2 regions of the Paenibacillus sp. EC2-1 genome follow, and region 2 is predicted to be linked to the other one. Evidence: a T-box and tRNA genes for the amino acid it is inferred to sense, from the RefSeq annotation. Region 2 holds a T-box; the other holds one or more tRNA genes.

Region 1 (3,379 bases), 590 kb from region 2:
AGGGTTGGGCTGTTCGCCCATTAAAGCGGTACGCGAGCTGGGTTCAGAACGTCGTGAGACAGTTCGGTCCCTATCTGTCGTGGGCGTAGGAAATTTGAGAGGAGCTGTCCTTAGTACGAGAGGACCGGGATGGACATACCGCTGGTGCACCAGTTGTTCCGCCAGGAGCATGGCTGGGTAGCTACGTATGGACGGGATAAGCGCTGAAAGCATCTAAGCGTGAAGCCCCCTCAAGATGAGATTTCCCAATTAGTAAGACCCCTTGAAGACGACGAGGTAGATAGGTTGGAGGTGGAAGTGCAGCAATGCATGGAGCTGACCAATACTAATCGGTCGAGGGCTTATCCTACAAGTTTTCTGAAAGAAAACTAGCTTCGGAAGCGATACGCTTTGCATCGGAGCAAGACTTTCAGGAACAATGCAAATTCGCAAATTTAAGTTTCGTATCTAGTTTTCAAGTGATCAAACACTTGAATTGAATAATGTTCCCTGATAGCTCAGTTGGTAGAGCACTCGACTGTTAATCGAGTTGTCACAGGTTCGAGTCCTGTTCGGGGAGCCATTTATGGAGAGGTGTCCGAGTTGGCCGAAGGAGCACGATTGGAAATCGTGTAGGCGCCAAAAGCGTCTCGAGGGTTCGAATCCCTCTCTCTCCGCCACTATTTATTTCATTGCAAGGCCCGTTGGTCAAGGGGTTAAGACACCTCCCTTTCACGGAGGTAACAGGGGTTCGAATCCCCTACGGGTCACCATTTTTTAACACTTGATTTTAGATTGAACATTTGGTAAGATGAAATTCGGTTTTGATATGGAGGCTTAGCTCAGCTGGGAGAGCATCTGCCTTACAAGCAGAGGGTCGGGGGTTCGAACCCCTCAGCCTCCACCATAAACACCTTTTAATGACGCGGGGTGGAGCAGTTCGGTAGCTCGTCGGGCTCATAACCCGAAGGTCACAGGTTCAAATCCTGTCCCCGCAACCAATTATATCGCTTGAACATTAGCGATCAATATTATGGAACTGTGGTGTAGAGGCCTAACATGCCTGCCTGTCACGCAGGAGATCGCGGGTTCGAATCCCGTCAGTTCCGCCATTTTTGATTCATAAACCGAAAGAGCTTTATGGCTCGGTAGCTCAGTCGGTAGAGCAGAGGACTGAAAATCCTCGTGTCGGCGGTTCGATTCCGTCCCGAGCCACCATCTTTATTAAAACTGTATACGCCGGTGTAGCTCAACTGGTAGAGCAACTGACTTGTAATCAGTAGGTTGGGGGTTCAAGTCCTCTCGCCGGCACCATTTGGAGGATTAGCGAAGTGGCCAAACGCATCAGACTGTAAATCTGCTCCCGTACGGGTTCGGTGGTTCGAATCCATCATCCTCCACCAGTTTTATAGGGGCATAGTTTAAAGGTAGAACAACGGTCTCCAAAACCGTTGGTGTGGGTTCAATTCCTGCTGCCCCTGCCAATTGAATATTTTTTGAATGTGGCGGTCGTGGCGAAGGGGTTAACGCACCGGTCTGTGGCTCCGGCATTCGTGGGTTCAAGTCCCATCGATCGCCCCATAATTCAAAAAAAACAAATCATATTGGGGATTAGCCAAGCGGTAAGGCAACGGACTTTGACTCCGTCATGCATAGGTTCGAATCCTATATCCCCAGCCATTGATTTTGCGGACGTGGCTCAGCGGTAGAGCATCGCCTTGCCAAGGCGAGGGTCGCGGGTTCGATTCCCGTCGTCCGCTCCATTTTAATTATATGGCGCCATAGCCAAGTGGTAAGGCACAGCTCTGCAAAAGCTTTATCCCCAGTTCGAATCTGGGTGGCGCCTCCATTTCATATTTTGTGCCCTTAGCTCAGCTGGATAGAGCGTTTGACTACGAATCAAAAGGCCAGGAGTTCGAATCTCTTAGGGCACGCCATTTATTTAGCCGGTGTGGCGGAATTGGCAGACGCGCGCGACTCAAAATCGTGAGGGAAACCGTGGGGGTTCGAGTCCCTTCACCGGCATCACCAGTAAGAACGTGGATTTAATCCACGTTCTTTTTTTATGTTTATAATAAATTAGGAAAAGAAATTTATCTGTATTCTACATACGAGAAAAGCGAATGATCGGCGCCAAGCCAGCATTCGCTTTTTTTTGCATTGTTTTGTTTAGTGGTCTTGGACGTGTATAGACGGAGGTCGCACTCCATCCCCGACTTAAGTCGAGGATCAAAAACCGTCCGGGGTCCGTTTTAGATTGTATTGAATTAACCTAAAATAAAGTCATAAGGTTGAACAAGTCATAAACAATTGATTTGGAAAGGAAAGGCGGTGTATACATGAGAAATTCAAATGGTAATGGAAATGGAATTGGAATTCTGCTCATTGCTTTAGGAGCATTAGTATTACTGGGTGTATTAGGTCCTTTGCTAGGCATGTTATTTAAGTTATTGATACCAATAGCAATGATTGCACTGGGGTATTACGGAATCCAGCGTGGTAATACGTTTTTTGGCTGGATCGTATTAGCAATCGGTGTACTTTCACTGATCGGTAAGCTTTCTTGGATTATTGGTCCAATTCTTGGTATCGTCCTGATTGTCTACGGCGTTTCCCGTCTTAAAAACGGACGGAGACGTTACTAACAATCTACAAAAGCTTTAACCTGAAGGAAGAGGAGGATAAAGAAAATATGAGTGTTTTTCGACGGATTAGAGATATAACAGCAGCAACATTAAATGAAAAGCTTGAACAAAGTCAGGATCCGGTTCGGCTGATCGATCAATTCCTTCACACAACTCGGCAGGACATTACTGAAGCTGAGAAGCTTTTGCAACAGTGTGAGGCACATACAAGACAACTAAATCAGCAAGTAACTCAAGCGGAGACGATGAAAGTTAAACGGGAAGAGCAGGCACTTCTGGCTCTCAAAGCAGGTGAGGATCACCTAGCGAAACTAGCATTGCAAGAAAAGCTGATTTATGAAGAAAAGATTGAACAGTACGAGGGGCTGCTGGCTACAAGCCGTGAATCACTAAGAGAAGTGGAAGAACAGCTTGGTGAGCTTCGGATGGAGTATCAGACCGTTTATAGCAAGCGACAGTATTATGTAGCACGTATGGAAACATTACGTCTTCAACAGAAAATGAATGAGCGTACAGGTTCCTATGGTGGGCAGGATGTTCCTAAAATGTTTAATCGGTTGGAAGATCGGATTAGTGATTGGGAACTTGAAGCACGAAGTCTTCGAGACCTTCGAAAAATGGGTCAAGAGTATTTGGTGCAAGCCGGTGAAGGTGTATCGTCCGTATTGGATCGTGAACTTGCCCGGTTGAAGGAGAAGCTGAACAACAGCGGGAAGGAGTAGTTATGACAAGATTGTACCGGTCTACAAGAAATA
Region 2 (3,379 bases):
CCGGAATTGCTGGATGGCGGAAAAAGCTACACAGCCAAAAACGTTCCAACCCTCGGCTGGGACGCAGACTTCATAAAATCGTTAGGTGCGATTCCAACTTATTATTTGAAATACTTTTACATGACAGACAAAATGTTTGCAGATATGAAGACCTCACTGGATAAGGAGGGCACTCGTGCAGACGTCGTAAGTCGTGTGGAAGAGGAATTATTCGAGCTGTATCAAGATGTGAATCTTGACGTGAAGCCGAAGCAGTTGGAGCAGCGTGGAGGGGCTTTTTATTCTGAGGCCGCGGTGAATCTGATGAACTCCATTTATAACGACAAACGTGATATTCAGACGTTGAACGTGGCGAATGGCAATACCTTTGACTTCTTGCCAGCGGACGCTAGCATTGAGGTAAACTGCGTAGTGACAGGACAAGGACCGATTGTGCTTTCACCTCAGCACGTGCCAGAGCATGTGAAGGGATTAATGCATGCAGTAAAAGTATATGAGAAGTTAACGATTGATGCGGCTGTAACCGGTGACCGTGGAATTGCACTTCAGGCACTCGTTCACCATCCGCTTGTTCCGTCTGTAGATGTAGCCAAAAAAGTTCTGGATGAGCTGCTGGAAGCACACAAAGCGTATCTGCCCGCATTTTTCAAATAAATGATTCATTATGAAGACAACTTAGTCTCATATTAGTTCCATAATAGAAAAGAACAAGAGCCTCCTGTAGAAGTGGAGTCATGCCGAATTGGCCTGCACCTTTCTTCTATATAGGAGGCTCTTGTATTGTCAGTGGATCAGTAAATGTTTAGACGCAAGCTTAGAATGTTACGAGGCCCATTGCGCGCTTCGCAGCCGTCAATGTTGCTTGGGCGGTTTCATTTGCACGAGCTGCGCCGTCCTTGAGGATGCTGTCTAGCTCCGCGGAATTTACGATTTCATGGTAAGTTTTCTGGATCGGTTCGAGCTTCGTAATCACAGCTTCTGCTAGACCTTTCTTGAACGCACCATATCCTTGGCCATCATATTGTTTCTCAATCGATGCAATAGATTCGCCTGAGAATACGGAATATATCTCAAGTAGATTGCTCACTTCTGGTTTCGTATCCCAGTCATAGCGAACACACATATCAGAGTCTGTTACAGCTCTGGAGAACTTCTTACGGATTACAGCTGGATCATCCAGAAGTGACACGTAGCTGTTCTGGTTCGGGTTACTCTTACTCATCTTACTGGATGGATCATCAAGACCCATGATTCTTGCACCTGTATCTTGAATAACCGGCTCAGGTAATACAAAGGTCTGGGCGTACTTGTTGTTAAACCTTGTAGCCAGATCCCGTGTTAGCTCGATATGCTGCTTCTGATCATCACCAACTGGCACGTGAGTAGCTTGATAGAGCAGGATATCGGCTGCCATCAGCACGGGATAAGTGAAGAGAGCGGAACTGACCGTATCTTTACCTTCCGATTTATCTTTAAATTGTGTCATCCGGCTCAGTTCACCGAAGTGTGCTTGTGTCTCTAGCAACCATCCAAGTTCCGCGTGAGCAGACACCTGGGATTGCAGGAAGATGACAGCCTTTTTCGGATCAATGCCAGCAGCAATATATAGGGCAGCAATGTCCCGGGAGCGCTGGTATAGCTCTTTAGGGTCTTGATAGACTGTGATGGCGTGTAGGTCAGGGATGAAGAAATAGCAATCATAGTCGTGTTGGTTCGCTACAAATTGGCTGAGTGAGCCACTGTAGCCCCCGATGTTCAAATCTCCGCTGGGCTTAATGCCCGATAACATTCTTTTGTTCATAATTATTGACCTCCTTTGGTTTATGAAACAATAAAAAAACACCTCGCCCCTGTTATCAGGGACGAAGTGTTTGACTCCGCGGTACCACCACTTTTCGGCAACATATGCCGCACTTTAACATGACGGGAAGAGGGTCATTATTCATAACCTATTCCGATCACTTCTCCCATGGTAACGGGGGAGTACCGTCAAAGCCTACTGCCCTGCATAGACAGGGGTTGGGTTTGAAGCGAAGGGACCCATTCACTAACCTCATTGTACCGGACCTCACACCTGTCGCCGGCTCGCTTGAACAACGATGGATAAGCTACTATTTTCCCTTCATTGCTTTCGTGTATTTGTTCTTACTAAGATGCCATATTTCAAGTAGATCGTCAAGGTGGTTATTTAGACTCTTTCAAAACTAGTGTAACCTCATGTTTGCTAAGTATACTATACCCCGGAATAGGCCATAAAGCCGCCATCTACCGGGATGACCGTTCCGGTAATGAACCCGGAGGTGTGTTCATCGACAAGCCAGAGAACGGTACCGAGCAGATCCTCAGGCACACCAAAGCGCCTCATTGGGGTATGCGTAATAATTTTATGCGAGCGCTCGGTCAGAGAGCCATCTTCATGCGTGAGAAGACTACGATTCTGGTCCGTCAAGAAGAAGCCGGGTGCAATGGCATTGACCCGAATGCCGGACTCGGCAAGATGCACCGCTAACCACTGGGTAAAGTTGTTGATGGCTGCTTTCGCTGCACTGTAGGCTGGAACCTTGGTCAACGGCGAAGGTGCGCTCATGGACGAGACGTTAAGCACGACGGCACCGGGGCGGCCAAGCATGCCTTGACCGAAGACTTGGGTCGGGATGAGTGTCCCGATAAAATTCAGATCCATTACACTTCGGAAGCCAGGAACGCTGAGGTCAAAGAAGGTAGATACCTCGGGATGTTCCAGATCCTCTGGACGAAAAACTTCATTCGTCGTATTGGCATCCTTATGATTACCACCGGCTCCATTTATGAGGATGTCGCAGGGTCCAAGCTGACTACGCACCGACTGCTCAGCAAGGCGCACGCTTTCGATATCCGTGACGTCACAAGCGACAGCAATGGCTTCACCACCGATTGCCTGGATCTCATCCGCTACGATCTGTCCCTTCTCCAAGGTTCGGTTCAGAACCACTACCTTTACGCCTTGCCGTCCAAGCTCCAGTGCCATTGCTCGGCACAAGACCCCAGACCCGCCTGTGATCGCAGCAACTTTTCCTGCAAGAGATGGGTGGAGGGGAAGTCTTGCTGAATGCGGGGATTGGCTCATACAGCGGAAGCCTCCTTTTGATTTTCCGTTTTGGCTCTTTGGGCCGCATCCCATACCCCCCACAAGTACATGATGCCGAGTGCGCGGTCATATAGTCCGTAGCCTGGACGGCATTCCTCGCCCCAGATATGACGTCCATGGTCAGGTCTGCAATACCCGTTGAAACCGTTATCATTATAGGCTTTCACAATACCTGCAATATCCACACTGCCATCCTGAGTTCGGTGGGAGGTTTCGATGAAATCACCATTATCGAATACACGTACGTTACGA

The links. A T-box is a leader RNA that pairs with one kind of tRNA and senses whether it is charged. The one in region 2 lies ahead of trpS (tryptophan--tRNA ligase), so its partner is inferred to be a tRNA-Trp.
Region 1: it has a tRNA-Trp gene. The T-box ahead of trpS (tryptophan--tRNA ligase) is inferred to sense a tRNA for this amino acid. The anticodon was not compared.

Annotation. Positions count from the first base shown of each region.
Region 1 is NZ_CP186006.1:4,618,562-4,621,940, reverse strand. It holds rRNA gene ACK8P5_RS21710 (23S ribosomal RNA) at 1-349, shown strand, start outside; tRNA gene ACK8P5_RS21705 (tRNA-Asn) at 487-562, shown strand; tRNA gene ACK8P5_RS21700 (tRNA-Ser) at 568-659, shown strand; tRNA gene ACK8P5_RS21695 (tRNA-Glu) at 678-752, shown strand; tRNA gene ACK8P5_RS21690 (tRNA-Val) at 811-886, shown strand; tRNA gene ACK8P5_RS21685 (tRNA-Met) at 904-980, shown strand; tRNA gene ACK8P5_RS21680 (tRNA-Asp) at 1,015-1,091, shown strand; tRNA gene ACK8P5_RS21675 (tRNA-Phe) at 1,122-1,197, shown strand; tRNA gene ACK8P5_RS21670 (tRNA-Thr) at 1,218-1,293, shown strand; tRNA gene ACK8P5_RS21665 (tRNA-Tyr) at 1,297-1,382, shown strand; tRNA gene ACK8P5_RS21660 (tRNA-Trp) at 1,390-1,463, shown strand; tRNA gene ACK8P5_RS21655 (tRNA-His) at 1,485-1,560, shown strand; tRNA gene ACK8P5_RS21650 (tRNA-Gln) at 1,585-1,659, shown strand; tRNA gene ACK8P5_RS21645 (tRNA-Gly) at 1,668-1,742, shown strand; tRNA gene ACK8P5_RS21640 (tRNA-Cys) at 1,755-1,828, shown strand; tRNA gene ACK8P5_RS21635 (tRNA-Arg) at 1,840-1,916, shown strand; tRNA gene ACK8P5_RS21630 (tRNA-Leu) at 1,925-2,004, shown strand; gene ACK8P5_RS21625 (LiaF transmembrane domain-containing protein) at 2,319-2,624, shown strand; gene ACK8P5_RS21620 (PspA/IM30 family protein) at 2,672-3,346, shown strand; gene ACK8P5_RS21615 (PspC domain-containing protein) at 3,349-3,379, shown strand, end outside.
Region 2 is NZ_CP186006.1:5,205,356-5,208,734, reverse strand. It holds gene ACK8P5_RS24435 (6-phospho-beta-glucosidase) at 1-654, shown strand, start outside; gene trpS (tryptophan--tRNA ligase) at 815-1,801, opposite strand; T-box leader at 1,856-2,135, opposite strand; gene ACK8P5_RS24425 (SDR family oxidoreductase) at 2,234-3,106, opposite strand; gene uxuA (mannonate dehydratase) at 3,103-3,379, opposite strand, start outside.